3 regions of the Ewingella sp. S1.OA.A_B6 genome follow, and region 1 is predicted to be linked to each of the others. Evidence: predicted binding sites of a transcription regulator. Region 1 holds the regulator's gene; each other region holds the start of a gene.
What was found. Region 1 encodes CRP, which controls carbon source genes, mostly activating them, when cyclic AMP is high. Its sites were predicted from a motif close to ATGTGANNNNNNTCACAT; they were not measured.
Positions count from the first base shown of each region.

Region 2: rhaB (rhamnulokinase) is a predicted target of CRP. The motif match lies at 8,370-8,387, and genes of this name have one in related genera.
Region 3: ACMV8I_RS17170 (PTS mannitol transporter subunit IICBA) is a predicted target of CRP. The motif match lies at 6,885-6,902, and genes of this name have one in related genera.

Region 1 is NZ_JBLJFK010000009.1:12,785-22,825, forward strand. Features, by position in the region: gene ACMV8I_RS15720 (LysE family translocator) at 1-418, opposite strand, end outside; gene ACMV8I_RS15725 (hydrolase) at 517-1,491, shown strand; gene ACMV8I_RS15730 (YheU family protein) at 1,505-1,753, shown strand; gene ACMV8I_RS15735 (phosphoribulokinase) at 1,899-2,768, shown strand; gene ACMV8I_RS15740 (OsmC family protein) at 2,809-3,216, opposite strand; gene crp (cAMP-activated global transcriptional regulator CRP) at 3,578-4,210, shown strand; gene argD (bifunctional acetylornithine/succinyldiaminopimelate transaminase) at 4,273-5,490, opposite strand; gene ACMV8I_RS15755 (aminodeoxychorismate synthase component II) at 5,657-6,232, opposite strand; gene ACMV8I_RS15760 (putative adenosine monophosphate-protein transferase Fic) at 6,290-6,892, opposite strand; gene ACMV8I_RS15765 (YhfG family protein) at 6,882-7,052, opposite strand; gene ACMV8I_RS15770 (aldose 1-epimerase family protein) at 7,183-8,388, opposite strand; partial or broken gene ACMV8I_RS15775 (helicase HerA-like domain-containing protein) at 8,640-8,803, opposite strand; gene ppiA (peptidylprolyl isomerase A) at 8,983-9,552, opposite strand; gene ACMV8I_RS15785 (cytosine deaminase) at 9,960-10,041, opposite strand, start outside.
Region 2 is NZ_JBLJFK010000004.1:214,624-224,664, forward strand. Features, by position in the region: gene ACMV8I_RS12110 (carbonic anhydrase) at 1-590, opposite strand, end outside; gene ACMV8I_RS12115 (YgiQ family radical SAM protein) at 939-3,113, shown strand; gene rhaM (L-rhamnose mutarotase) at 3,088-3,402, opposite strand; gene fucO (lactaldehyde reductase) at 3,464-4,612, opposite strand; gene rhaD (rhamnulose-1-phosphate aldolase) at 4,630-5,454, opposite strand; gene ACMV8I_RS12135 (L-rhamnose isomerase) at 5,519-6,781, opposite strand; gene rhaB (rhamnulokinase) at 6,778-8,262, opposite strand; gene rhaS (HTH-type transcriptional activator RhaS) at 8,611-9,438, shown strand; gene rhaR (HTH-type transcriptional activator RhaR) at 9,489-10,041, shown strand, end outside.
Region 3 is NZ_JBLJFK010000011.1:46,220-56,260, reverse strand. Features, by position in the region: gene ACMV8I_RS17195 (autotransporter outer membrane beta-barrel domain-containing protein) at 1-892, shown strand, start outside; gene glyQ (glycine--tRNA ligase subunit alpha) at 1,047-1,961, shown strand; gene glyS (glycine--tRNA ligase subunit beta) at 1,971-4,040, shown strand; gene ACMV8I_RS17180 (DUF3053 domain-containing protein) at 4,835-5,557, shown strand; gene ACMV8I_RS17175 (DsbA family protein) at 5,749-6,540, shown strand; gene ACMV8I_RS17170 (PTS mannitol transporter subunit IICBA) at 7,076-8,989, shown strand; gene ACMV8I_RS17165 (mannitol-1-phosphate 5-dehydrogenase) at 9,250-10,041, shown strand, end outside.

The DNA.
Region 1 (10,041 bases):
CCGTGCCCGCCAGACTAAAACTGGCCACCGCGCCAAGACCCATCAGCCAGGCTTTGGGGTTGAGAAACTGTAATAACCAGCCCTGATACCAGCGCAGCGGTTTTGGCGGCGCAGCACCGACGTCCAGCTTTTCATACGCTGAGGTGGCAATCTTCCACGCGAGCCACAACAAGTACAAACTACCCGCAATTTTAAGAAATAGGTGCAACGCCGGGTAGACCGTAATCAGACTGCCTACGCCAAATGCCACCAGCAACACCATGCTTTGCATGCCGAGCATAATACCGACGAGCAACCAGATAGAACGGAGAAAACCGAAATTAGCACCAGAAGTGGTGAGTAACATATTGTTCGGGCCCGGCGTGATAGCAGCAACCCACAAAAAACCGAGCATCGATAAAAATAAGCTAAGTTCCATTTATTTGGGTACTCCGACCCGAAGAATGTGCGATAGGATTGAAGCTATCAGTGTGATATTGATCGCACAAGGCCCCTGACGAGAAAATTATTCATCTTATGCATGAATCCTTTCGCCCTCTGCGCGGAGCCAGTAATCCGCATCTGCAAACGCTGCTGCCGCGGCTGGTACGCCGGCACATGATGCTGCAACCGCACTGGCAGCGGCTGGATACCCCAGATGGAGATTTCATCGATTTAGCCTGGAGCGAAGACCCGGCGCAGGCGGAGCATAAACCGCGCATGGTGCTATTCCATGGTCTGGAGGGCAATTTCTACAGCCCTTATGCTCACGGTCTGCTGCATGCCTGGCGCGAACAGGGTTGGCTCGGTGTAGTGATGCATTTTCGCGGTTGTAGCGGTGAGCCAAACAAAATGCAACGCATTTATCACTCCGGTGAAACCGAAGACGCACGGTTCTTTCTCAATTGGCTGAATGATACTCACGGCGCCGTGCCAACCGGTGCGGTCGGCGTGTCGCTCGGAGGTAACATGTTAGCCTGCTATCTTGGGCAGGAAGGGACAAACTGCACGCTCAAAGCAGCGGTCGTGGTGTCCGCACCGCTGATGCTGGAACCTTGCGCTGACCGGCTGGAGCGCGGTGTATCGCGTATTTATCAGCGCTACCTGTTGGATCAGCTTAAACTAAATGCCTCGCGGAAACTGGAGAAGTACCCGGGGACGCTGCCAGTCACGCTACAACAACTAAAATCGATGCGACGCATTCGTGAATTCGACGACGCCATCACGTCCAGGGCCCACGGTTTTGCCGATGCGCTGGATTACTACCGCCGTTGCAGCGGACTCCCTATGCTGGCGCAAGTGCGCATTCCGCTGCTGATCATTCATGCCAAAGATGATCCCTTTATGACCCCGGAAGTCATCCCCTCTCTCGCTGATTTACCGCCAGGCATCGAGTATCAATTAACCGAACACGGCGGCCATGTCGGGTTTGTCTCCGGTAACCTGCGTAACCCGAAAATGTGGCTGGAACAGCGCATTCCGGCCTGGATAGCACCCTATTTAAAGAATTAAAGGAATTTGAGTTGTGATTATTCCCTGGCAAGAACTGGATACTGAGATCCTAACCAGCGTGATTGAAGCTTTCGTACTGCGCGAAGGTACTGACTACGGCGAGCAGGAGCGTTCACTCGAGCAGAAAGTGGAAGATGTACGCCGCCAGCTGAAAAGTGGCGATATCCTGCTGGTATGGTCCGAACTGCACGAAACACTGAACATCATGCCCCGCAGCCAATTCCGGGCGGGAGAGGAAGAACGCCAGAACGACTGGAACTGAAACAAAGATAAACAGCAACGCGACAAGCCGCGTTTGATTTGTAATCGAATGAATAAATATGTTAGTTAATAGATTAATTATGCCTCGATTTTGTCACGACTTTTGGGCGCAGTAGCGTCACCATTACTATGGAGTCATCAGCCCTATGTCAGCCAAACATCCCGTGATTGCTGTCACCGGTTCGAGCGGTGCAGGCACTACCACCACTAGCCTGGCGTTTCGTAAGATATTCCAACAGCTTGGCCTACGCTCTGCTGAACTGGAAGGCGACAGTTTTCACCACTTTACCCGCCCGGAAATGGACGCAGCAATCCGTAAAGCTCGTGATCTGGGCCGCCACATCAGCTATTTCGGCCCGGAAGCCAATGACTTTGGTTTACTGGAACAAAGCTTCAAAGAGTATGGTGAAAATGGCAGTGGCCGTTCCCGTAAATACTTACATACTTATGACGAAGCGGTTCCTTATAATCAGGTGCCGGGCACCTTTACGCCGTGGGAGGCACTGGAAGAACCGACCGACGTATTATTCTATGAAGGACTGCACGGCGGCGTAGTGACCGACAAAATCGATGTCGCCTCTCAGGTAGATTTGCTGGTCGGCGTGGTGCCGATTGTTAACCTCGAGTGGATCCAGAAACTGGTACGTGACACCGGTGAACGGGGCCATTCGCGTGAAGCAGTCATGGATTCAGTGGTGCGTTCAATGGATGACTACATCAACTACATCACCCCACAGTTCTCCCGCACGCACATCAACTTCCAGCGCGTACCGACGGTAGACACCTCCAACCCGTTCGCTGCCAAGGCCATCCCTTCACTGGATGAAAGCTTTGTAGTGATTCACTTTCGCGGGCTGGACGATATAGATTTTCCTTATCTGCTGGCGATGCTGCAAGGTTCGTTTATCTCGCACATCAATACGCTGGTGGTGCCGGGCGGTAAAATGGGGCTGGCGATGGAGCTGATTATGGCACCACTGGTGCAGCGCCTGATGGAAGGGAAGAAGATTAAGTGAGGAAGATGCCGCACGCCTAAGCACTGCGGCATTTAGTCACTCACTCCGGCTCAACCACTTCAAAGCTATGAGTGATGGAGGCGGCTTTACCCAGCATCAGAGATACCGAACAGTATTTTTCAGCCGACAAGGACACCGCGCGCTCAACCACTTTATCTGACAACTCTTTTCCGGTGACAATAAAGTGCAGGTTGATATGAGTGAACAGCCTCGGTGCTTCCTCACGGCGTTCAGACGTCAGTTTGACTTCGCAGTTCTGCACATCGTTGCGGCCCTTTTGCAAGATAGACACTACGTCGATGGCGCTGCAACCGCCCATCGACATCAGCAACATCTCCATCGGGCTTGGGGCTTTATCGCCCGCGTTACCGTCCATTAAAACCTGGTGACCTGACGCAGATTCACCCAAAAACGTCAGCCCTTCTACCCACTTTACGCGTGCCTGCATAATGCCTTACTCCCGCTGCTTTCATTTAAACTGAATTCTTCTCAGACTACCCTTTTAGGAAAAAACCAGCAACGTAACCCGATCGCCATCATGCTGAAGCGAGACAACAGAAGACACTCGCTCAAACCTGTGCTACAAACAGAGCCGATACATACTTTTCAGTAAATTGCGGTGATGGGTTTGTGGTTTTCATATGAAACCACGGTGTTAACAACATTTATAACGCTGTTACACTCCGACTCCCGCTTGCAGCATTACTGGACAGTTCTTATGCTAAAAGGGCGCGCATTTTTAAGACGCCGTACAGGGAACTCTGAGCCCTGTGATTTTGGGCAGCGATAATAACAGAGGATAATAACTAATGGTTCTCGGCAAGCCACAAACAGACCCTACTCTCGAATGGTTCCTGTCTCACTGTCATATACATAAATATCCGTCCAAAAGTACGCTGATTCACCAAGGTGAAAAAGCCGAAACGCTCTACTACATCGTGAAAGGGTCGGTTGCCGTCCTGATTAAAGATGAAGAAGGCAAAGAGATGATACTTTCCTACCTGAACCAAGGTGACTTCATCGGCGAGCTGGGACTCTTCGAAGAAGGCCAGGAGCGTAGTGCATGGGTTCGTGCTAAATCTGCTTGCGAAGTGGCTGAAATCTCTTATAAAAAATTCCGCCAGTTAATTCAGGTTAATCCAGACATTCTGATGCGTCTTTCTGCTCAGATGGCGACTCGGTTGCAAGTGACTTCGGAGAAAGTGGGTAACCTCGCCTTCCTCGACGTGACGGGCCGTATCGCGCAAACTTTGCTGAGTCTGGCAAAACAGCCGGATGCGATGACCCACCCGGATGGTATGCAGATCAAAATAACCCGTCAGGAAATTGGTCAAATCGTCGGCTGTTCACGCGAGACGGTTGGCCGTATCCTCAAGATGCTGGAAGATCAGAGTTTGATCTCCGCTCACGGTAAAACGATTGTCGTTTACGGCACCCGTTGATTCCCTGAAAAACGGCGCGACAGGCAACTGTCGCGCCGTTTTTATTGGAGAATAGGGAAACCTCAAGCGCTCAACACTTTCCCAATGGCTTCCTCAAAGCGATTCATCCCCTCGCTGATGTCTGCGAACTCAATCACCAGGGATGGCGCAAACCGCATGACGTTAGGGCCTGCCACCAACATCATCAGGCCGCAGTCGGCAGCGGCTTTATGGAACTCACTGGCGCGGTTTTTATAGGCGTCAGATAACTCAGCACCAATCAATAACCCCTGACCACGGAATTCTTTGAATACGCAGTATTTCTGATTAATCGCTTCCAATGCCTGAATAAATGCCGCGCGGCGCTCGCCGATGCCAGCCAGAACCTCTGGCGTGTTGATGATATCCAGCGCAGCTTCAGCGACGGCACACGCTAACGGGTTTCCGCCGTAGGTGGTGCCATGCTTGCCGGGTTCCATCACCGAGGCCACGTCTTCCGTCGCCAACATGGCGCTGACCGGGAAACCGCCGCCGAGCGCTTTGGCCGCGGTCAGAATGTCCGGGGTAACGCCGTAATTCATGTAGCTGAACAGCTTACCGCTACGTCCCATGCCGCTCTGCACTTCGTCAAACACCAGCAAAGCCTGATGCTCATCGCACAAATCGCGCAAACCTTGCAAGAATGCCTGAGTGGCTGGCGTAACACCGCCTTCGCCCTGGACCGGTTCAACCACAATGGCGCAGGTGTGATCATCAATGACAGCTTTCACCGCGTCGAGATCGTTGAACGGTACATGCACGATGTCAGCCGGTTTCGGGCCGAAGCCGTCTGAATATTTAGGCTGGCCACCCACGGAAACCGTAAACAACGTGCGGCCATGAAATGCATTATGGAAGGCAATGATTTTGCTTTTGTACGGGCTGTGGCGGTGCGAGGCATAATAGCGCGCCAGCTTGAAAGCGGCTTCGTTGGCTTCTGCTCCTGAGTTGGCAAAAAACACCCGATCGGCAAAGGTGGCATCAATAAGCTTCTGTGCCAATCGCAGTGCGGGTTCGTTGGTAAATACGTTACTGACATGCCACAGAGTTTCACCCTGCTCATGCAAGGCTTTCACCAGCGCAGGATGGCAATGACCGAGTGCCGTCACCGCAATACCCCCGGCGAAATCGACATACTCTTTGCCCTGCTGGTCCCACACACGGCTCCCCTTCCCTTTCACCGGAATAAACTGCGCGGGTGCATAAACCGGCAAAATAACCCGATCAAAAGCGTCACGACTTACCGCTGATTTTTCTGCCATTACCTTCATCCCCTTCAATCCATTACAAGTATATTGCCATTATAAGTATATCTTCAAAACAAAACTAAATATGAAAATATAGTCATAAAATATGCATAAAAAATCACCCGCAGGCAATCGAAAACCAGCTTTTTTGAAAAGTAATTTATTATCACGAATTAACTATCTAAATCTTAAGGAAATTATCCAGCAACTGGTGACCCTGCTCGCTGAGAATGCTTTCAGGATGGAACTGCACACCGTGCAACGGCAGATGATTGTGGGCAATACCCATGATCTCGTCAGGCTGACCATCGCGTTCGGTCCAGGCGGTGAGCGTGAAACAGTCCGGCAGGCTGTCGATGTCAACAATCAGCGAATGGTAGCGCGTCACGGTCAGAGGATTGTTAAGACCACGGAAAACACTCTGTCCGGTGTGACGAATTGGCGAGGTTTTACCATGAACCGCCTGACGTGCCCGCACTACCTGCCCGCCAAAAGCCTGCGCCATGGCCTGATGCCCAAGGCAGACACCGAGGATAGGTAACCGGTTGGCAAAATGGGTGATTGCCGTAAGGGATATTCCGGCGTCGTCCGGCGTACAAGGGCCAGGGGAGATCACCAGATGGGAAGGAGCCCACTGTTCAATATCAGCGAGGCTGAGCTGGTCGTTACGTTTGACCAAAACCTCAGCGCCCAGCTCGCAGAAATATTGATAGAGGTTATAAGTAAAGGAGTCGTAGTTGTCGATCAGCAGCAGCATGGCGGTCCGGGTCTTCAGTCGATGAAAGTACCCGGCCGATTCTACCCACTTTCGTGGCTAGTTGCCGCTGTCGATTTCACTGACAACTTTCTTGAAGACATCCTTCAGCAATTTTTCGTTACCGAACGCCGCCGCTTTATTAGCTTCCAGCCAGCTCTCCTGCCCGACTTTTGACCAATGAATATCATAACCCGCATGAATAATCAGTTGCTCGAAGAAGATACGCTGTGCGCGGCCATTCCCTTCACGAAACGGGTGCAGCAGGTTGATACCGGTATAATAGTGAGCCAGTTTCTTACAAAGTCCATCAAGCGGCAGGTCCGCCAGATAGCCTTCGTCCTCCAGCGCCTGCATCAGCGCATTACCCTCTTTTTCGATATAGGCAAAGTGGCAGAAAGGTGTTTCATCTTTGTAGATGTCCATTTCGCGCAGCTCACCGGCCCAGGTATAGATATCCTGAAACAGCGTCTGATGAATGGCACAAAGATGCGGCAAACCCATTGCAGGTTGGCCCAGCGTAATCGTGGCCGCACGCAGCGCGGTAAAGGCCATTTCGGCCTGCGCCAGACGGTTAGCTTCGTGGATTTCCAGTTTATTTTTCAGCACATCAATACCAGGATAGACATACGTATCGACGCCTGCGTTCAGTTTATCGTTCATAGTGCGCCCTCAAATCTTCAAGCCGTTGAGCAATTTGCTCATCACTTAGCCTGACCTGGTCGATTTGCAATCCATCCAGCTGGCTGCTGGCCATGAAGTTGTGGTTTTGACGCTCACGGAACAACTGTTCTTTCTGTTTTAGGGTCGGTTTAGTACTCATCTCAACTCCTCTGGCATGGGTTTTTGACACCGGTCTTCCAAGGGTAAGTATAGACAGGGAAAGGCCGACGAAAAAAACCAACAAAAAGGCGCCACCGGGGCGCCTTGAAAAAACTCATATTTCAGGATGATCACTCAACGGCGATAGGCTTATCGCTGGTTTCGGTTTTCTGAGTGCCCTGAATCGTTTTAACCCGTTGCTCAAATTTACTTACCGCGGCAGCATCTGGCAGCAGCGAGTAAGTCAGTTCAAAAACTGTACTCTGCCCAGGTTGCAGCTGTTTCACACGGCCCTGCTTACGTTCGATGGTCACTGGATAGGCATAGTTAGTGCCAGGTTCAATGCCAGTGACGTATCCTTGTTTCAGTGTGTCCGTGTTTTTCCACAAGGTCAACAAAGGTAACTGATGAGTATTGAACTCAATCGACGCACCTTTGTTACCGGCTTTGTTAACTACACCTGCAACTGTTTTACCCTGTGCATCGGCGTAAGGCACCATATTGAAAACCATTTCATCAAAGTTTTTGGTCGGACCGGCGTAGGTCTGCCAGTCGTTCATGCCTTTTTTGGCATAATCATTGAAAGGTGAAATTGATTTCACCGGGGCGATGAAACGCGCGCCCTGCTCAAGGATTGGCTGGCCAAAATTGCTGTGATAGATAATCTGGTAGTCATGTGGGTAATCAGACTGGTTGGTCAGGGTGTCGTGAATAGTCCAGGAGTGACTGCCCGGCACATAACGCAGCTCGGTCCAGGTTTCCAGTTTGGCTTTCTTGAACGTGTGTTCTTTAATCAGGCCGCGCACGGTGATTTCATACGGCGCAGTATCTGAAATGTCCACGACCACTTTCGACGCTGGCGTATTGCCCGCACGGCCGTGCAGCGTATAGATCATGCCGTCAGCCACCACGGGGTGCCCGGTCCATTCGTAGCCACAGCGCACCATCATCTCGTTAAAACCTTCCAGCCAGCCCACACCGTTGCGGCTTTCCAGATTGATAAACGCCGGATTGACCACTTCATTCACCGGAGAATCCCAGCCGAGTCGGATGTTATCACCGGTAACATGAAGTAAATCCATACCGCGGGTCGGACTAAGTGCAATCGTCAGCCCTTTACTGGTGATAGTCAGGACTTTGGAGCCTTCCTGTTTACCGCCGTGCAGCACTTTCTGCTCGATGCTGAAATCAGCACCCGCCAGCTTCAGCTTTTGGCTGCTGATTTGCCAGTCACCCTTGTCCATGCCGGCTTCAGCATCGGTCAGCACGAAAGATTGCGCCGCGACCTGCCATGACATCAGCCCCATTACCACGCCTGTTACAATGATTTTTTTCATTATTTATATCCTTTGCTGAATTGATTAAGCGAAAACAGCCTAAGCCTAGTACAGCTATGCCGTAAAAATGTGACAGCTTTCAACTCACAGAGTATTGGCGCGTTTCAGGGGAGTAATTTGTGTATTGCTTCACATTTTTTAGTAAGCATTACAGTCATATCACACGGAAATAGTGATGCGTCGCAGGACCAACAAGGAAATGCTGATGCGCTTCAGCTTACTTCAGTACGTGATGCACATAAAAAACCTCGCTTCACATAAGCCAAAAACACCGGTACGCCGATGCATGAAAAATGCTCGGCCATTCTCTGCAAAGTGACAGTTTTACCCATACCGGTAGCGCCGGCAACATGACCAGATCGCGCGTCGACTTACCTTCATGTATGGCTTTGGCTATCAGGCGAGCTTCACTCATTTGATTGTCCTTTGAAATAGGGTGTAGCCACCCACTGATTAAAACCGATTAGCACGCTCAATAAGCGTCAAGTTTCCGGAGGAAAACAGACAATAAAAACCCCCCGTTAGATAACGGAGGTTCCAATAAGCCCACGAAAAAACGATACCCAAAATAATTCGATGAAATATAACGGGTATTTAAGGCAGAACTTTCGCTGACAGGATAACCACTGGCGTGGTTGGCACGTTCTGGTAAGGGCCGACGTTATCGGTTTTTACCTGAGCAATTTTATCAACGACATCCATGCCTTTGATCACTTTACCAAAGACGGCATAACCGAAATCGCGCTGACCGTGGTCAAGGAAGGCATTGTCCGCCACGTTGAAGAAGAACTGCCCGGTGGCGCTGTCTTTCTCGGCGGTGCGGGCCATGGCGACGGTGCCGCGCAGGTTACGCAGGCCATTGTCCGCCTCGTTGACGATCGGCGCATTGGTCTTCTTCTGCTGCATATCAGCAGTGAACCCGCCACCCTGGATCATAAAACCTGGGATGACGCGATGGAATATGGTGTTGTTGTAATAACCGCTTTGGGCGTAATCGACGAAATTCTTCACAGAAACCGGAGCCTTAGCACTGTCGAGTTCTACTTCGATATTCCCTGCGGAGGTAGTCAGCAGTACATGTTGTTGTGCCGCAGCCAAGGCAGCTGGCGAAATCGCAGCCAGGGACAGCAGTGCGGTGAAGGTCACTAAAGTACGTTTAAACATGACGGTTCCTTTATTCAGAATACAACCACTATACCCACAATAATTCGAGTTACAGCGAGGCGGCAACTGAATGCATCCCAGGATGCATGGCTGTACCATGTGACTGGGGTGAATAAAGGCAGCCAACAAAGCTGCACCAAAAGCAGGCGCATCTAGGCGACTTGAAGTATGACGGGTATAAACCCGTTGATTCTAAAGAGCTACTAACCATAGCGCCAGAGCTTTACTTTTATTTACGTAGCCGAGCAAGCTTATCTGCAGACCGGGTCACGCTTGGGGAAATTATGCATTTTATGACCTCTGGTCGGAACCACTGATACATTACCAGCCAGCGCATCTGTCAGAGTTTGCGCCAAAAATTGTCCACAGCGATTCTGTCCCCCTGCAACCGGGATAACGCCGCTCTTCTAGCTGTTGAAATCTACAGATTCAGTTTTATCCAGATGTATCATCGTCCGGGCAGGCTGCGTTTCGGCAATGATCACACCA
Region 2 (10,041 bases), on a different contig from region 1:
TTGAGGTGACCGCTGTGCAGGTCGTAGACGCAGCCAAAAACGTGAAGAGGAGTGCTTTGTCGCCAGGCAGCCTGAACCGGAGCAGTGGAGATGAGAGTGGAGAATTGAGTCAAAACGTTGGCTTCAACCAGTTGGTTAAGCCGCTCGCTGTCATCACTCTTGGTACGGTGGAAATCCTCCAGCGGGGCTTGCAGGGTGTGACGTAAATGACGAATGCGGCGTGATAATGCGCTGTCTTCTGATGCCAGCGGCATCTCAGGTAGTTGCACCGCCGCCTGCACCCCGCCGCAGCCATAGTGACCGCACAAAACAATGCCGGAAACCTTCAGATACTCCAGCGCATATTGCAGCACGCTGATCAGATTATCGTCTTCAGCAATTACCATATTGGCGATATTGCGGTGCACAAACAGTTCGCCGGGATGCGCACCAGTCAGGACTTCGGCCGGAACACGGCTATCGGAACAGCCGATCCACAGCGTATGGGGTTGCTGCGGTTGGGAAGTAAATTGAAAGTAGTCAGGATCGCTCTGACGCTGTTTCTGCGCCCAGCTGCGGTTGCGTGCCAGAAGAGGTTTCAATATTGTCACGGTGTGCTTCTCTCGGTCTGAGGGACAAACAGGTTTTAGCCCGTTTGGCCGGGGCCATAAACGTCTAAAGATAAGATATCTTTAATTACGGTTTGAAGCTTATTTATACACTTTCTAACATGTTAGTCGGCAATTCAGCATAAGGATAATCTTAGAGTGATGGGATTTTGCTCACGCTATCCTGCCTTTGGGTGTAAAAAACTTTGATATCGCGCAGGTTAACATGCTTCTTGCCCACGTCTCGCGCGGCTTCACCGTATAATCCCCCGCCTCAAAAATTTTGACTACCAAGCGCTTTTACATAAGAAAAGCTTATTAATAAACTGTGTTTATGCACGAAGAGATCTCATGTCCATCAGCCTGATCCAACCCGATCGTCACCTCTTTTCCTACCCACTCTACTGGGCTGAATGTTTTGGCACGGCGCCTTTTCTGCCGATGTCGCGAAAGGAGATGGATCAACTTGGCTGGGACAGCTGCGATGTGATCGTAGTAACCGGCGACGCCTATGTCGATCATCCGAGCTTCGGTATGGCGATCGTGGGAAGGATGCTGGAAAAACAGGGCTATCGCGTCGGGATCATCGCTCAACCTGACTGGACCAGCAAAGAAGACTTCATGAAACTCGGCAAGCCCAATCTGTTCTTTGGCGTAACGGCAGGCAATATGGACTCGATGATCAACCGTTATACGGCGGATCGAAAATTGCGCCATGATGATGCCTACACGCCAGATAATAAGGGAGGGATGCGTCCGGATCGCGCTACCGTGGCTTACTCGCAGCGCTGCAAAGAAGCATTCAGCGATGTGCCGGTGCTGCTTGGCGGCATCGAAGCCAGCTTGCGGCGCATTGCCCATTATGACTACTGGTCGGACACGGTTCGCCGTTCAGTACTGGTGGATTCCAAAGCCGACATGTTGATTTATGGCAATGGCGAACGACCGTTAATAGAAGTCGCACATCGGCTGGCTGCGGGAGAGAAGATCACTGACATCGTTGACGTACGTAATACCGCTATCATGCGCAAAATGGCGCTGAGCGGCTGGAGCGGTGTTGATTCCACTCGTCTCGACAATCCTGGCCGTATCGAACCTATAATGAATCCGTATGGTGAAGATCTGCCGTGTGCCGAAGGGGTACTGCCTAAACCCGACGGCCCTCAGCCAATCAACGTTCGCGCGCCACAACCAAAGCCGTGGGAGAAAACCTACGTGCTCCTGCCGTCCTTTGAGAAAGTAAAAAATGACAAAGTGATGTACGCCCATGCCTCGCGCATTTTACATCATGAAACTAACCCAGGCTGTGCAAGGGCGCTAATGCAAAAACATGGCGACCGCTATGTGTGGATCAACCCGCCAGCGATCCCGCTGGCGACCGACGAAATGGATTTGGTCTTTGCCCTGCCCTTCCAGCGCGTACCGCATCCATCCTACGGCAAAGCACGCATTCCGGCTTATGAGATGATCCGCTTCTCGGTCAATATCATGCGTGGGTGTTACGGGGGTTGCTCGTTCTGTTCCATCACTGAACACGAAGGACGCATTATTCAGAGTCGCTCGGAAGAGTCGATAGTCAAAGAGATTGAAGAGATCCGCGACCGGGTTCCGGGCTTTACCGGCGTTATCTCCGATCTTGGTGGTCCGACCGCTAATATGTATATGTTGCGCTGCCAGTCACCACGTGCCGAACAAACCTGCCGCAGGGCCTCCTGTGTCTACCCCGATATCTGTAACCATATGGATACTAATCATGAACCCACCATCAAACTGTATCGCCGTACACGAGCACTAAAAGGTATCAAGAAAATCCTGATTGCCTCCGGTGTGCGTTATGACCTCGCGGTGCGGGATCCTTTGTATATTAAGGAGCTGGCTGAGTATCATGTGGGAGGTTATCTGAAGATCGCGCCGGAACATACCGAGGCCGGACCGCTGTCAAAAATGATGAAGCCGGGCATGGGCAGCTACCATCGTTTCAAGAAATTGTTTGATCACTATTCCCAGCTGGCGGGCAAAAAGCAGTATCTTATCCCCTACTTTATTTCAGCACATCCAGGCACACGCGATGAGGATATGGTCAATCTGGCGCTGTGGTTGAAGGAAAACAGCTTCCGGTTGGACCAAGTGCAGAACTTCTACCCGTCTCCGCTCGCCAGCGCGACCACGATGTATCACAGTGGCAAGAATCCGCTTAATAAGGTTGATTATAAAAGTGAGGATGTGGTGGTGCCAAAAGGCGAGCACCAGCGCCGCCTGCATAAAGCGCTGCTGCGCTATCATGATCCTCTCAACTGGCCGGTGATCCGTGAAGGGCTGAATGCGCTGGGTCTAAAGCATCTGATTGGCAGCCGTGCCGACTGTCTGATCCCGGCTGAAAGCGCCGACGACCGGGCACGAGGTTATGCCTCTCACAGACCGAAATTCACCAGCAACCCTGCGGCTACACGCTTTACCGGTGCTCCCGGCGTCATTCAACCCGCAGCGAAAAGAAAGCCGGTCAGTCGAGGTAAAAAACCGGTATAAGTGAGTCACTGAGCGGGCTGTTATCGACATTGGCTGGCATGAGGTCAGCCATATACTTCCACCACTTCTGGCAGATCTCCGTCTGCGCTACCGCGTTCCAGCGCTCTTCTGATTCAATCTCCACCACACCAAACAGCAGATGGCGTTTTTCATCGAGAAAAATGCTGTAGTTATGTGCTCCGTGGCTTTTCAGGGTCGCGGCCAGCTCCGGCCAGACAGGCGAGTGCCGCCGCTGGTATTCAGCGTGAGCGTCTGGATTTACCTGCATAACAAAGGCTTTGCGGATCATCATGTTCTCCGGAAAAGGGACGATAATTGCTCCTCCCTTTGTCAGAGGGAGGAGCAAAAGCTTACAGGGCGTTGATATACAACTCGCGGACCTGCTCGCGGCTGGCGCGGCGCGGGTTACAGGGCGCGCAAGGGTCAGCAAGGGCTTTATCCAGCCAACCTTCGATATCCTTTTCTGTGATGCTTAATTGCCTGAAACCCGCCGGAATACCGACCCGTTCTGACAATTTTCGGATCGCATCAATGGCGGCATGACTAGCCTGTTCCTCACTCATATCCTCAATTTTAACGCCCATCGCGCGGGCAATATCAGCGAAACGTTGCGGGCAGGAAGAGCGATTAAAGGCCTCGACCACCGGTAACAGAATGGCATTGCAGACACCATGCGGCAGGTTGTGGGTTGCTCCCGGCTGATGCGCCAGTGCATGTACCAGCCCAAGACCGGCGCTGTTAAATGCCATACCAGCCAGATACTGGCCCTGAGCCATTCTTTCACGGGCATCAAGGTTTTTTCCGTTTTCCACCGCTTTCGGCAACCATTCGGTAATCGTCGTGATAGCAGCGAGTGCAGTCGGATCGGTCAGTGGGTGAGCGCCAACCGAAACATAAGCCTCGATGGCATGCGTCAGGGCATCCATACCGGTTGCAGCCGTGACGCTGGCCGGAATTGCGACCATGATCGACGGGTCGTCCACGGCGATATCCGGGATCAAGTTGGTGTCGATGATCACTTCTTTCACCGCACGCTGGCTGTCGATAATCACCGCATTACTCGTCAGTTCAGCAGCGGTTCCGGCTGTGGTATTGATAGCGACCAGAAAAGCGCCCGCTTTCTTCACTTTGCCGACACCGGAATAAGCGGTCACCGGCCCCGGATTGGCAGTCAGAATTTTGATGCCTTTAGCGGTATCAATCGGGCTGCCGCCGCCGAAGGCAATAAGGTAATTGCACTGATTTTGCTGATACCGGCGAAAACCCTCGTCGACCACTTCTGAAGTCGGGTTAGGCAGTACGTCGCTATACATAGCGTAGGGTAAACCTGCCTTCTTCAAGGCCGAAAACAGTCCGTCAAGCAGGCCGAGTTCAACCAGTTGGCCGTCGGTCACGATCAGCGCTTTTCCTGGGATTTTAAGCGCTAACATGGCAACCATATCTTCAATTGCGCCCTGTCCGTGCAGGCTAATTCTGGGTAGTGCTAACATAAAGCTCATGGTGAAATTCCTTTTAATCAGGCTTTCAGTGCTGCCGCAAAAGGCGTGACCTCAAACCGCTTGGCCAGCGCGATCAGTTCTTCGGTGGAGATAGTCTGTTTCTTGCCACCCATCGAAATCACTTTCACCAGTATTTCTGCCGATTTCTCGGCGGTGTCGATCAGGCCAAAGGCATCGTCAAGTGACGGACCGCTGCCGAAGATACCGTGGAAGGCCCATAGCACCAGGCTGTGATGCTGCATCTGATCGGAAGTCGCCGCACCGATGCCATCGGTACCCGGTACCATCCAGGGCACAATGCCGATACCGTCAGGGAATACCACCAAACACTCAGTACTGCACTCCCAGATTTCACGGGTGAATTTCGCGTTATCCAGCTCCATCACGTAGGTCAGCGCAATCAGGTTGGTGGCGTGGCAATGCATGATCACCCGATCCTGACCTTGGGTAACATTGATGCGCACGGCGTGCGACTGCAGATGCGTGGCCAGTTCAGAGGTCGGCAGTCCGCCAGCGGTCAGGCCCCATAGAATGCTATAACCCGTGCCTTGGTTGTTGAGTTGCAATATTGCCAGCGATTCGGTGGGCGCCAACTGCACATTGCGGAAGAACTTGCCGGAGCCGGTAACGATAAAGTATTGATTCGCCAGTTCCGGTGCCGGTTGAGTCAGGGCTATGTTGCGTGGTTCAGTGTAAAAATCTGCTTTATAAGGAGCGATGTCCTCTGGCAGCAGGCGCAAGCTGACGTTGCCGCCATTACGCTCGTCCCAGCCCTTCAGCCACATGTCAGTCGTGGCTTTGATCATGCCCTGTACAAACCAAGCGTTGAGTAAAGTTTTCATGGTGAATTACCTATAAAAGAAACGGGTTAAAAAACAGTTCTGTTAATAAAGAGCGTTAACGGGCTTAGCGTTTCGCGAGTTCGGTTTTTTCGTAATGGCGGACGTTGTCCAGCCACTGGCCGCCGACCGGTACGTCCTGGCGCAGGCAGTACATGTCCCACACGGCCTGCCACGGCAGGCATTTCTGTTCTTCCAGCAGTGCCAGACGCGCGGTGTAGTCACCGCCGGTTTCGAGTTTTTTCAGCATGTCCGTCGGTTCCAGCAGGGCGCGCAGCAGGGCTTTTTTCATGTTGCGGGTACCAATCACCCACGCTGCAATGCGATTGATGGAGGCATCGAAGAAATCCAGGCCGATATGTACGCGGTCGAACAGATCGTGACGCACAATTTCATTGGCGATCGCCTGAGTTTCGTCATCCAGCAGCACCACGTGGTCACTGTCCCAGCGCACCGGGCGACTGACGTGCAGCAGCAGGCGTGGGACAAACAGCATAGCGCTGGAGATTTTGTCGGAGATAACCTCTGTCGGATGGAAATGCCCCGCATCCAGACACAACGCGGTCTGGCGGCTGGCCGCGTAACCGAGATAAAACTCATTGGATCCGACGGTGTAGCTTTCAGATCCAATACCGAAAAGCTTACTTTCTACCGCATCGATATGATGGCGGGCGTCAAGCTTCTCTGAAATTACCTCATCCAGGGCGCTCATCAGGCGCTGACGCGGCGCTAACCGGTCAACGGTGAGATCTTTCATGCCGTCGGGGATCCAGATATTCATTACCGAAGGCGTATTCAGTGCTTTACCGAAGGACGCGGAAACGCGGCGGCTGGCCTGACAGTGTTCAATCCAAAACTGGCGGACCGCCGGATTGGCGCTCGACAGCGTAAAACCGCCTGCACTCATCGGATGCGAGAAGCAGGACGGGTTGAAGTCCAGCCCCAGTTTATTTTTCTTCGCCCATTCGACCCACTGGCTGAAGTGCTTGGGTTCAATTTCGTTGCGTGCCACCGGTGTGTCGGATTCGAGATAAAGTGCGTGCAAGTTCAGTCGGTTAGGGCCAGGGATCAGCGAAATAGCCTGTTCCAGGTCGGCACGCAGCTGCCGGGCATTTTTGGCTTTTCCGGGGTAGTTGCCGGTGGCCTGGATCCCACCGGTCAGCGCGCCCTCAGGGTTCTCAAATCCCGCAACGTCATCGCCCTGCCAGCAGTGAATGGAGACCGGCAGCGTGTCGAGTTTTTTCATGGCGGCTTCGGCATCAATACCGAGCTGGGAAAAGCGTTCTTTGGCGAGTGTCCATGCGCTTTCGATAGAAGTAGATGACGTCATACTGTGAGCTCCTCATTGGCGTGGCTCAGCGCCTGAAAACGGCGCCAGTGGATAGCAAGTTCGGGTTGGGGTTGCGGCAAATAGCGCCGCTGCTTGAAATTGGTGGCAAGGATCTGCCGGTAAAGCGTGACGTTCTCGACCAGATTCAGGGCCATTAGCTGGCAGCCGATATTGCCGAGGGTTGAAGCTTCGACCGGCCCAGCGGTGACCGATGTTTGGCAGGTGTCAGCGCAGAGTTGGTTAAGAAAGGCGTTCTGACTGCCGCCGCCGACGATATGAATTTCATCCAGCGGGGCACCCTGAAGTTCAGCCAGCTGCAACGCAGTCTGGCGGTAAAGCATCGCCAGACTGTCGAAGATACAGCGCGCCAGCTCGGCCGGACTTTGCGGTACCGGTTCAGCGTGTTCACGGCAAGCGTCACGTATTGCATCCACCATCGATGGTGGATTGATAAAGCGCGCTTCGTTGGGATTAATCAGGCTGATAAACGGCGGCAGGCCGGCGGCGGCAGCGATCAGCGCGGGTAAATCTTTGACGTTCAGTTCGCCGCACATGCGTTGCAGCAGCCACAGTCCCATGATGTTTTTCAACACCCGCACGCTGCCGTTGATCCCGCCTTCATTAGTGAAATTGGCCTGCAAAGCGCTGGCGTGCGTGAAGGCTTTCGGACTTTCGATGCCCATCAGCGACCAGGTACCTGAGCTGAGATAGGCAGAGTATTGGCCGGTCATCGGCGCGGCGACGACGGCGCTGGCGGTATCGTGGGTGGCGACGCTGAGCACCGGCACCTGATGGCCGCGCGGCGTGGTCCAGTTGCCCAGTCTTTTGCCCGGCTGCGACGGTTTCCCCAACCAGCGGCGCGGTACGCCAATGTGCCTGAGCAGGGTGTCATCCCAGTCGCCGGTACTCAAATTGACCATCTGCGTGGTGCTGGCGTTGGTGTGTTCCCAGTTCAGTGCGCCCGTTAAGCGGTAATGAATATAGTCTGGCATCAGCAGGAGATGCTCGACCTGATCGGTGAGTTCCGGCTGCTGGCTGGTAAAGGCTTTTAACTGGTAGAGCGTATTGAAAGAGAGGAACTGAATGCCGGTGGTACGGTAAATCGCCTCGCGGCCAAGCGTGTTGACGGTGCTGGCCATCACGCCGTCGGTGCGTTTATCACGATAGGCGACGGGCAGGCCGACGCGCTTCCCCTGTTTATCGAGCAGGACAAAATCCACGCCCCAGGTGTCTACACCGATGCTGTCGATATGGATCCCCGATGCATCCAGCCGTTTCAGTCCGGTCAGAATATGGTGTTCCAGTGCGTCCAGATCCCAGGTGTCGTGCCCATTCACAGTTTTCAAACAGTTAGGAAAACGGTGAACCTCTTTAAGCTCGAAGGTTGGGAGTGTCCCTACATGTTCGGTATTGAATGTCGCGAGCATCACGCGGCCACTCGAGGCGCCAAGGTCAATTGCGGCAATGTGGTGGAGTGTCATCGTGGCCATTCCTTATCAGATATGACCGCAGTGTAAGGGAGATTTTTTACTGCCACCTTCCGATGAATGCCACGGAGTTTGGCGGGCTGGCAGCATTAAAAAGGTAGATGCGAGGCGGATCACAAAACAAGCCAAAAGCGGGATATTCAGGCTTTGAATGCAACAGGATGAGAGACATAAGAAGGGAGATGTGATCTTTACCGCAGTTCCGTTCAACAGGCATAAAATCTTTGAAAAATGACAACTGATCGTGCTTTCAGCGCCGCCGTTTTAAGGTTATTGGCTGCCGAGCAGGATAAGGTCATTTCACTGAGTATACTTATCCTGTTTCTGAACTGGAGGTGGTGAATGACGTTACTGATCGGTGATGATTATTTTGCAGCGCCTGAGTTGACCGTGACGGTTGAACGGCGCACTCCACAATCGGCATTCCCTGAGCACTACCATGACTTCCATGAAATCATGCTGGTGGAAAGTGGATGCGGTGTGCACATCTTTAACGATGCCCCTTACACACTGACTACCGGCACGGTCTGTTTTGTTCGCGCCAACGACAACCATCTGTTTGAAAATGTAGATAACCTGCGCCTGACCAATGTGCTGTTCCGTTCGCCGCAGGCTTTTCGTTTTCTGCATGATGTGGGCCGTTTTTTGCCACAAGAGCATCATTATCAGCAGCAGGCCCATTGGCAACTTAGCCCAAGTATTCTACAGCAGGTGCTGCAATGTATCACCGTGCTGGAACGCCAGTCAGCGGGGGTCGGTGCTGAGCAGATTGCTGCCACCGAAAGCCAGTTTCTACATCTGCTTATTTTGCTTTATCAGGACTGTTTTCAGCCACAAATGCGGGATGGATCGGAAAATAAAGTTAATCAACTTCTGCAATGGTTGCAGGAGCATTACAGTGAAGAGGTGAACTGGCTGGAGGCGGCCGATCGTTTTTCTCTGGCGCTGCGCACCTTGCATCGTCAAGTCAAGCAGCATACCGGAATGACACCGCAGCGCTATCTAAACAGGTTGCGGCTACTTGAAGCCCGCCGCCGTTTGCATCACAGCGATCAAAGCATCACTGACATCGCCTACGCCTGCGGTTTCAGCGACAGCAATCACTTCTCGACGCAGTTTCGTCGTGAATTCTCGGTGTCGCCGAAGTTAATGCGCAACCAACTGCGTTAGCTGCGACACCTTTTATATTCTTTGGTCTGACCGGGTTTGGGATAGCCACTATGTCGCTGAAGTTAATGAAGAATGATTTTTTCCTGACCAATAAAAATTCTGTCATGGTGGCTGAACGTCACCCGCAGGCGAACTTCCCCAGCCACGACCACGATTTTGACGAACTGGTCATAGTGTGGCGCGGAAACGGTCTGCACATCTGGAATGGTGTCCCCTACCCCATTACCTGCGGGGATCTTTTTTATATCAATGCCACCGATCGCCACAGCTATGAGTCAGTCAATGAACTGGCGCTGGATAACATCCTCTATTGCCGCGATCGGTTTGGTTTATCGGCTGAGTGGGCACAGTTGTTACCTGAAGAATTTGTAAGTCAGGAGCAGCGTTACTGGCGGTTGAGTTCTCTCGGGATGACAGTACTGAGGGAAAAAGTAGATGAACTGGCGACAGAGTGTATGAAATCTGAATCTCTGTCGGTGCAGTTGAGCGAAACCCTGTTGATGCAGTTAGCGTTGTTACTGCTGCGTTATCGCCATCCGCCAAACAGCGGAGTGCTGCCGGATGCCCATCAGCTGGATTTACTGCTGATGGCATTGCGGGGCA
Region 3 (10,041 bases), on a different contig from region 1:
GCGAAATACGCAGGGGTTACTCGACAGCCGCTATCAGCAGTTGCGTTCGCAAGATAATGAATCCGGCACCTTTGGCATGTTTGGCGGGTATGCCGGACAGCGTCTGGACAGCAAAATCAGTCCGTCGCTCGGCGATGGGGATGCCACCACCAACTCGGGCAACATCGGCATGGATTACCAGCTCACCGACCGCTGGATGCTGGGGCTGATGCTTTCCGGTTCAGACGACAAACAGGATCCTACCCATCATTACAGCTATCGCACGCGCGGCTGGATGGCGACGGCTTTTACCGGCATCAAAATCGCCGATAATGGCTGGATCAACGGCGATATCCACTATGGTTCACTTAACTATGACGACATTAACCGCAGCATTACACTCGGGCCAACTACTCGCACCGAGCGCGGCGAAACTGACGGTAAACAGATTGGCGGACGACTTACCGCAGGCTGGGATTTCCCGATCCTGCCCGTGTTGAAAACCGGTCCGGTGGCACAATATAGCTGGGATTACAGCAGCATCGATAGTTATGAAGAGAACGACAATAACAGTACATCAATGCGCTTTGGCGATCAGACATCCCACTCGCAAATCGGCGCACTGGGCTGGCGGCTGAACGCTGAGCTTGGCATCCTCAATCCGTATGCGCAGGTGACCTATGACCGCCAGTTCGGCGACAAAACCTACACCGCGACGGGCGCCATTAAATCCACCCGTACTCGCTTTAGCCGCACCACGGGCGAACAGGACGACGATTGGGTCGACATGACCGTCGGCGCGAACGTACAAATCACCCACAGCATCTCGGCCTTTGCCGCTGTCTCACAAACCACCGGCCTGGATTCCGGTGAGCAAACCTCGTACAACGCTGGGATCAGTGCGCGGTTTTAAACATTATGGGGGCGAAAGCCCCCTTTTACTCCACCCGAAATTAAACACTTTCTCTTCGCTACGCTGGGGTTGCCTGATTCTGGCTGATTATCTTCCGTGCAGCGGGTATACTGGCGCACTCTTTTAAACCCACTTTCTCGCGTGCGAAACCAACATGCAAAAGTTCGATACCAAGACATTTCAGGGCCTGATCCTGACACTGCAAGACTATTGGGCGCAGCAGGGCTGCACCATTGTTCAACCTCTGGATATGGAAGTCGGCGCGGGTACCTCGCACCCGATGACCAGCCTGCGTGCACTCGGCCCAGAGCCTTTTGCGGCAGCCTATGTTCAGCCCTCCCGCCGCCCGACTGACGGTCGCTATGGTGAGAACCCTAACCGTCTGCAACACTATTATCAGTTCCAGGTGATGATCAAACCTTCCCCGGAAAACATTCAGGAGCTGTACCTCGGTTCGCTGAAAGAGCTGGGTCTTGATCCGCTAATCCACGATATTCGCTTCGTTGAAGACAACTGGGAAAACCCGACGCTGGGCGCCTGGGGTCTTGGCTGGGAAGTGTGGCTGAACGGTATGGAAGTGACGCAGTTCACTTACTTCCAGCAGGTCGGTGGCCTGGAATGTAAGCCCGTGACCGGTGAGATCACCTACGGTCTTGAGCGTCTGGCGATGTACATCCAGAGCGTAGACAGCGTTTACGATTTGGTCTGGAGCGACGGTCCGCTGGGTAAAACGACTTACGGTGACGTGTTCCATCAGAACGAAGTGGAGCAATCCACTTATAACTTCGAATACGCCGACGTCGATTTCCTGTTCTCCTGCTTCGAACAGCACGAGAAAGAAGCACAAACCCTGCTGGCGCTCGAAAAGCCTCTGGCATTGCCGGCGTACGAGCGCATTTTGAAAGCAGCACATTGCTTCAACCTGCTGGACGCGCGCAAAGCGATCTCCGTGACTGAACGTCAGCGCTACATTTTGCGCATCCGTACCCTGACTAAAGCGGTAGCTGAAGCGTATTACGCTTCCCGCGAAGTTCTGGGCTTCCCGATGTGCAAAAAGAACGAGAAGTGAGAAACAGTGATGACCGAAAAAACATTTCTGGTAGAAATTGGCACCGAAGAGCTGCCACCGAAAGCGCTGCGCAGCCTTGCTGAATCTTTTGCCGCTAACCTGACTGCCGAGCTGGATGCGGCAAACTTGCCACACGGCGACGTCAAATGGTTTGCAGCACCGCGCCGTCTGGCGCTGAAAGTTTCTGCTCTGCATGAATCACAGGCCGATCGCGAAGTTGAAAAACGCGGCCCGGCTGTTTCTCAGGCGTTCGATGCCGAAGGCAAACCAAGCAAAGCCGCGGAAGGCTGGGCTCGCGGTTGCGGCATCACCGTGGATCAGGCTGACCGTCTGGTTACCGACAAAGGTGAATGGCTGGTTTACCGTGCGCACGTCAAAGGCGAAAGCGCGCAGCATCTGCTGGCGCCGATGGTGGCCACCTCGCTCGCCAAACTGCCTATTCCTAAACTGATGCGCTGGGGCGATTCCGACGTGCAGTTTGTGCGTCCGGTTCACACCGTCACGCTGCTGCTGGGCGATGAGCTGATTCCGGCGAAAATCCTCGGTATCGATTCTGCCCGTACTATTCGCGGCCACCGCTTCATGGGCGAGCCGGAATTCACCCTCGACAACGCTGATCAGTATCCGCAAATTTTGCTCGAGCGCGGCAAAGTCATCGCTGATTACGAGCAGCGCAAAGCCATCATCAAACGTGATGCCGAGAAAGCAGCGAAAGAGATTGGTGGTATCGCCGATCTGAGCGAAAGTCTGCTGGAGGAAGTCACCTCGCTGGTGGAGTGGCCGGTGGTGCTGACCGCGAAATTCGAAGAGAAATTCCTGACCGTTCCTGCCGAAGCGCTGGTTTACACCATGAAAGGCGACCAGAAGTATTTCCCGGTGTACGACACTGCGGGCAAACTTCTGCCGAACTTTATCTTCGTCACCAACATCGAGTCGAAAGATCCGCAGCAAATCATTTCCGGTAACGAGAAAGTGGTGCGTCCGCGTCTGGCCGATGCGGAGTTCTTCTTCAATACCGATTTGAAAAAGCGTCTCGAAGACCATTTGCCGCGCCTGGCTACCGTGATGTTCCAGAAACAGCTCGGTACGCTGCGTGATAAAACCGACCGTATCGAAGCGCTGTCTGGCTGGATCGCCGATAAAATCGGTGCCAACGTTGAGAACGCAAAACGTGCTGGTCTGCTGTCAAAATGCGATCTGATGACCAACATGGTCTTCGAGTTCACTGATACGCAGGGCGTGATGGGCATGCACTATGCACGTCACGACGGCGAAGCGGAAGAAGTCGCGGTTGCGCTGAACGAGCAGTATCAGCCACGCTTTGCGGGCGACGCGTTACCGGCTTCCCCGGTAGCCTGTGCGCTGGCCATCGCTGATAAGATGGACACGCTGGCCGGTATTTTCGGCATCGGCCAACATCCGAAAGGCGATAAAGATCCGTTTGCACTGCGCCGTGCTGCGCTCGGCGTGTTGCGCATCATCGTTGAGAAAAACCTGTCACTCGATTTGCAAACCCTGACCGAAGAAGCGGTGCGCCTGTACGGCGACAAGCTGACTAACGCCAAGGTTGTGGATGATGTGGTTGATTTCATGCTCGGTCGTTTCCGCGCCTGGTATCAGGAAGAGGGCCACGCGGTTGACACTATTCAGGCGGTGCTGGCGCGTCGTCCGACTAAACCGGCTGACTTCGACGCCCGAGTGAAAGCGGTCAGTTATTTCCGCACGCTGGATGAAGCTGCCACGCTGGCTGCTGCCAACAAACGTGTTTCCAACATTCTGGCGAAATCGACGGATACGCTGCTGGAGAATGTTAGCGCCTCGGTGCTGAAAGAACCTGCTGAGCTGAAACTGGCAACCCATCTGGTGGTTCTGCGCGACAAGCTGGAGCCGCTGTTCGCTGCCGGTCAGTATAAAGAAGCGCTGGTTGAACTGGCTGCACTGCGCGCAACCGTGGACGGCTTCTTCGACACCGTCATGGTGATGGATGAGAATGAGGCGGTTCGAGTGAACCGATTAACACTTCTCTCCAAGCTGAGGGCGTTGTTCCTGCAAGTCGCGGATATTTCGCTGCTTCAGTAAGCAGGGGACTTTTCAGCTTTATTAACGCTGAAGCAAAATATTGAGCGGGGCCAGATTGCGATCTGTCCTCGCTTTTTTGTTTTTAATTTCAAATTCAAATTCAAATTCAAATTCAAATTCAAATTCAAATTCAAGGTCGTGGGCGTCGGCCCACACCGACCAAAGGGCGGCCAGTCGCCGCCGCCCTTTGGAATCCCGGGCTTTTTAAAAACAGCAGCTACGCAGGTCACAATGGCCGTGTTTCAGGTATTTCTGTTATAGCCGCGAAACCCCGCCGCGTTGCGGTTCCTTCTCTTCGGGTTACAACCCGCGCAAACTAACTCGCGGTTTTCCACCTCTCGTTCAGCGGCGTTTCTGAACGCGGCACACTGATTTTTACACCGAACACTTTCTTTTGACCTACATAGCCAGTAGACCGCATTCGAAAATGACGCTGAGCAAGTGGTTCGAGACCTAAGGCTCGAAACCCGCAGCGAAGGAACTGCCTAAGCAGCGGCATTTTTGCGGCTATCGCTTTGGCATCTGAAACATGGCCATCCCGATTCAGCGAAGCGCGCAGTTAAAAAAGCTCGGATTGTTAAGGCCCGAGCGACTGCGGGCCTTAACGCGGGTTTGGGCGGCAGCCCAAGGTCTTGCCCTTGAATTTTAATTTCAATTTGAATTTAAAAATTTTCCACGCTTTTTTAAAAAGCGTTCTCTCCCCAGATGTTCTATCCTATAACCCGCATGGAATGCACAAATCGGCAGGGAACTGGCCGGTAAAAAAAGAACATCGAAATCAGGAGTCAGGACTCATGGCTGTAGGGATCAGAAGCAGGGCATTCGCGCGCTGGCTGGCGCCGCTTGTGGCATTACTGGTCGTGTTTCAACTCACGGCATGTGGCGATAAAGAGCCGGAGCAACGCAAAGCCTTTATCGACTATTTGCAAAACACCGTAATGCGCAGTGGGCAGAACCTGCCATCACTGAGTGAAGATCAGAAACAGAAGTTTGGTAATTACGCTAATGACTACGGCATAATCCTGTCGTATTCACGCCAGATGAAGCAGGCAGTAGAAGGTAGTCTGGTTCCTGCGGTTAGCGGCATTGGGCAGATCCGTACACCGCAAGACTACATGACACAGCGTACTGAGCTGCAACAGTCGGTGGGTTCATTGAATCTGCTGAGTGCGCAAATTCGCGATTCTAAGAACAAGGCTGACACCGCCATGGCTGCTCTCAAGCAACCTGACGATCTTAAAGCCGTTTACGCGCAGGTTTACTCCAGCGTAGTGACCGAGCCTGCGAACGTGCTGACTCCGTTGGTACCGGCGCTGACCAGCTTCACACAGGACATCATCGCCGTTGGCGATTATCTGCAACAGCAGGGTGCACAAGTGGCTTTTGCTAACGGTGGCGTGCAGTTCCCGACGCAACAACAGGCAATGCAATACAACACCATGATGTCGAATCTGGTGGGTAAACAGCAGACCTTGCTCAGCGCGCAGAAAGTGGCGCAGGGCGATTTTAGCCATTAGTATTTAATTATCGGATTTATAATTTAAATAGAGCCGCGCTTTAATCAGCGTGGCTTTTTTATGGTGCAAGCCGCCATTTTGCACCAAAGGTTTATAAAAATTCACAATTTTTGCCTGCAAAGGCGATGGAATTGCTCTATTTTTTCAGCAACTTTATATGTTCCCGCTTTCTGTTAATTAAGGATTTACTGATGAAACGTCTGACGATGACTTTGCTGGCTGCGCTGATTATGGCACCGACAATCACTATGGCCGCTGACAGCGCCTCCGCTGATTTCACTCCAGCCCAGCAGGCAGCTATTGGTAAAATCGCATCCGATTACTTGCTTGCACATCCTGAAATTTTAGTACAAGTCAGCCAGAAATTGCAGGCTCAGCAGGCGGATCAACAGCAGCAGCAAACGCAGGCAGCGGTGCTGGATAATGCCAAAGCGCTGGTCAGCGACCCGGCAACCCCAAGCTATGGCCCGAAAGATGCCAAAGTCGCGTTCGTCGAATTCTTCGATTACCAGTGCCTCTACTGTAGCCGCATGGCACCGCTGGTTGAGCAAACCGTAAAGGCTAATCCGAACGTGCGTTTCGTCTTCAAAGAATGGCCAATCTTCGGTGACCGCTGGAAAGAGTCCATCACCGCCGCTGAAACCGGTATGGCTGTATGGAAAGAGAAAGGCGATCAGGCCTATTTCGACTACCACAACAGTATTTACCGCACTGGCCATGACGAAGGCAAACTGACTAACGCAGACATCACCGGTGCCGTGAAAGCTGCCAAAGCCGCAGCCCCCACCGCAGCCGAGTTGAAAGCTACCCATCAAGCCCTTGCTTCCAATGATCAACTGGCGCGCACTTTAGGCTTTAGCGGCACGCCGGGCTTTATCGTCATGCCGACCTCTGGGGCTAGCGCAGAAAATACGACTGTTCTGCCGGGCGCTGTCTCTGCGGAAGATTTGCAGGCCGCCATTGTGAAGGCGCAGGGCAAATAATTCCGGCTATTATCTAAGGCATCGCCCATACGATGCCTATTACTGTTCTGTTCGCTCCTCCCGTTTTATGACTTCATCACCTGCAGTTCTCGTTAATTAACTTCACTGTCAACCTGCTTATGCGTGCCAGAAACACATCTGAATGTTTTTTGAGCTGAATTTCAACGTGGAGCTGGAAATACTTTGTGACGGACGTCACATTTTAATAACAATGCTTTACCAGAAAATAGTGATGCTCATCACATTTTAATTATGGTTGCGTGCGTTTTTTGAGCGCATTGATTGGTTTTTAGGTCAATTTTGTGATCTACATCACCAGAAATGGATGTGTGGTGGGGTGTTGGAGGTGATCTTGCTCACATCTCGCGCTCTGGCTGCGCGGTGTCATAATCACGTGGTAGAGTCCGCCTCGCAGACAGCAATTCGACGGACGGATTTTTAAAGCAGTGGCACAAAGATCCGTATTAACCGTCACCGATAATTAACAGATATAACGCGCTCTTATTGTTAGCGCGTATCAATAGGGGTGCGTTTTATGCTTTCACCAAACGTTAAGGTCGGAGTTCAAAACTTTGGCCGTTTCCTGAGTAATATGGTGATGCCTAACATCGGGGCATTCATTGCCTGGGGTATCATTACTGCGTTGTTCATTCCTACCGGCTGGATCCCTAATGCAACATTAGCGAAACTGGTCGGCCCGATGATCACTTATCTCCTGCCACTACTGATCGGTTTCACCGGTGGTCGTCTGGTTGCTGGCGATCGCGGTGGTGTAGTCGGCGCAATCACGGTAATGGGTGTGATTGTCGGTACTGATATGCCGATGTTCCTCGGCGCGATGATTGGTGGCCCACTGGGCGGCTGGTGTATCAAACGCTTTGACCGTTGGGTTGACGGTAAAATCAAAAGCGGCTTCGAGATGCTGGTTAACAACTTCTCAGCCGGTATCATCGGTATGCTGTTGGCAATTCTGGCCTTCCTGGCAATCGGCCCGTTGGTAGAAGCCTTATCTAAAGGGCTGGCCGCTGGCGTACACATCATGGTTATTCATAACCTGCTGCCGCTGGCCTCTATCTTTGTTGAACCGGCGAAAATCCTGTTCCTCAATAACGCCATCAACCACGGGATCTTCTCTCCGCTGGGTATCCAGCAGGCAACGGAAACCGGTAAGTCCATCTTCTTCCTGATCGAAGCGAACCCAGGTCCGGGTATGGGCGTTCTGATGGCCTATATGTTCTTCGGTCGTGGCAGTGCCAAGCAGTCTGCGGGCGGTGCGGCAATCATTCATTTCTTCGGTGGTATCCACGAAATTTACTTCCCATACGTGCTGATGAATCCACGCCTTTTACTGGCTGTGATTCTGGGCGGTATGACTGGCGTATTCACGCTGACCGTACTCAACGGGGGTCTGGTATCTCCGGCTTCTCCGGGGTCCATCCTGGCCGTACTGGCGATGACGCCAAAAGGTGCTTACTTCGCCAACATTGCTGCTATCGTGGCGGCGTTCGCGGTCTCTTTCGTGGTCTCTGCATTCTTGCTGAAAACCACCAAAGCGAAAGAAGGCGACGATCTGGACGACGCAACCCGTCGCATGCAGGATATGAAAGCCGAATCTAAAGGTGGAAAAACGTCTGCCGCTGGCGTGGCGGGCGACCTGTCTACTGTCCGTAAAATTATCGTAGCCTGTGATGCTGGCATGGGTTCCAGTGCCATGGGTGCCGGTGTGCTGCGCAAGAAAGTGCAGGATGCGGGTCTGACCATCATCAGCGTCACCAACAGCGCCATCAACAGCCTGCCGGACGACGTGGATCTGGTTATCACTCACCGTGATTTGACCGAACGTGCAATGCGTCAGGTGCCACATGCGCAACACATCTCGCTCACCAACTTCCTCGACAGTGGCCTGTATACTGACCTGACTGCCCGTCTGGTTGCGGTGAATAAAACCAGCCAGTACAAAGAGAAAGTGAATACCACGCTGAGCGACAGCTTGGTATCAGAGCAGGAAAACGAAAACCTGTTCCGCCTGAGCGAAGCTAATATCTTCCTCGGCCTGCAGGCAACCAGCAAAGAACAAGCCATCCGTTTTGCCGGTGAGCAACTGGTAAAAGGCGGTTATGTACAACCTGAATATGTTGAAGCAATGCTGGCCCGCGAACAGCTGACTTCTACCTACCTGGGTGAATCTATTGCTGTGCCACACGGTACCATTGAAGCCAAAGATCGCGTACTGAAGACCGGTATCGTATTCTGCCAGTATCCGGCGGGCATTCACTGGGGTGAAGATGAAGATGACTCAGCCCGTCTGGTTATTGGTATCGCGGCGCGTAATAATGAGCACATCAACGTGATCACTAAATTGACCACGGCGTTGGACGAAGAGGGTGTGATTGAACGCCTGGCGAACACCACCAGCGTTGAAGAAGTTCTGAGTATTCTTCGCGGTTAATTAATGATTCGGAGCCGGAAGGCTCCTGATCATTACCCAAAATTATTGAAGTTGCAGCAAGGCGGCAAACGAGGGAGTCCCGACGAGCTGACATAGGTCAGTGATTCGGGTGAACGAGAGCTGCTAACGCCGCTGCGGCTTCAAGTATGAAGGGAACTAGAGCGTCACTCAGCGGGTCTTACGAGACCCGCTTGTTGATTCGGAGCCGGGCGGCTCCCCAGCTTTATCTCAATAATGATCTTCGATTTGAAGGAAATATGATGAAAGCATTACATTTTGGCGCAGGTAACATTGGCCGCGGTTTCATCGGTAAATTACTGGCCGATGCCGGCGTTGAGCTGACCTTTGCTGACGTCAGCCCGGTGTTACTCGACGCACTGAACAGTCGCCAGAGTTATGATGTACACGTTGTCGGTGAGCAGGCGAGCGTTGAGCCTGTCAAAAATGTTAATGCTGTCAACAGTGCCGGTCAGGATGCTATTAATCTGATTGCTGACGTTGATTTAGTGACCACCGCCGTTGGCCCGACCGTGTTGGAAAAAATTGCACCGAACGTCGCCAAAGGTCTGGTTCTGCGTCATCAGCAGGGTAATGAATCCCCGCTCAATATCATCGCCTGTGAAAACATGGTGCGCGGTACCAGCCAGTTCAAACAGCACGTATTCAACGCACTGCCGGAGGATGAGAAAGTCTGGGTTGAAGCCCACGTCGGTTTCGTTGACTCTGCGGTTGACCGCATTGTGCCGCCGGCGGCTGCCGGGACCACCGATCCGCTGGAAGTCACCGTTGAAACCTTCAGCGAGTGGATTGTCGATCAGACTCAGTTTAAAGGTTCGTTGCCGGCAATCGCGGGTATGGAACCGACAGACAATCTGATGGCCTTCGTTGAGCGCAAACTCTTTACGCTCAACACCGGCCATGCCATTACCGCGTATCTCGGTCAGCAGGCCGGTCACGCAACCATCCGGGACGCGATTCTGGACGAGAAAGTCCGTCTGGTGGTGCGCGGCGCGATGGAAGAGAGTGGTCAGGTGCTGATCAACCGTTACGGT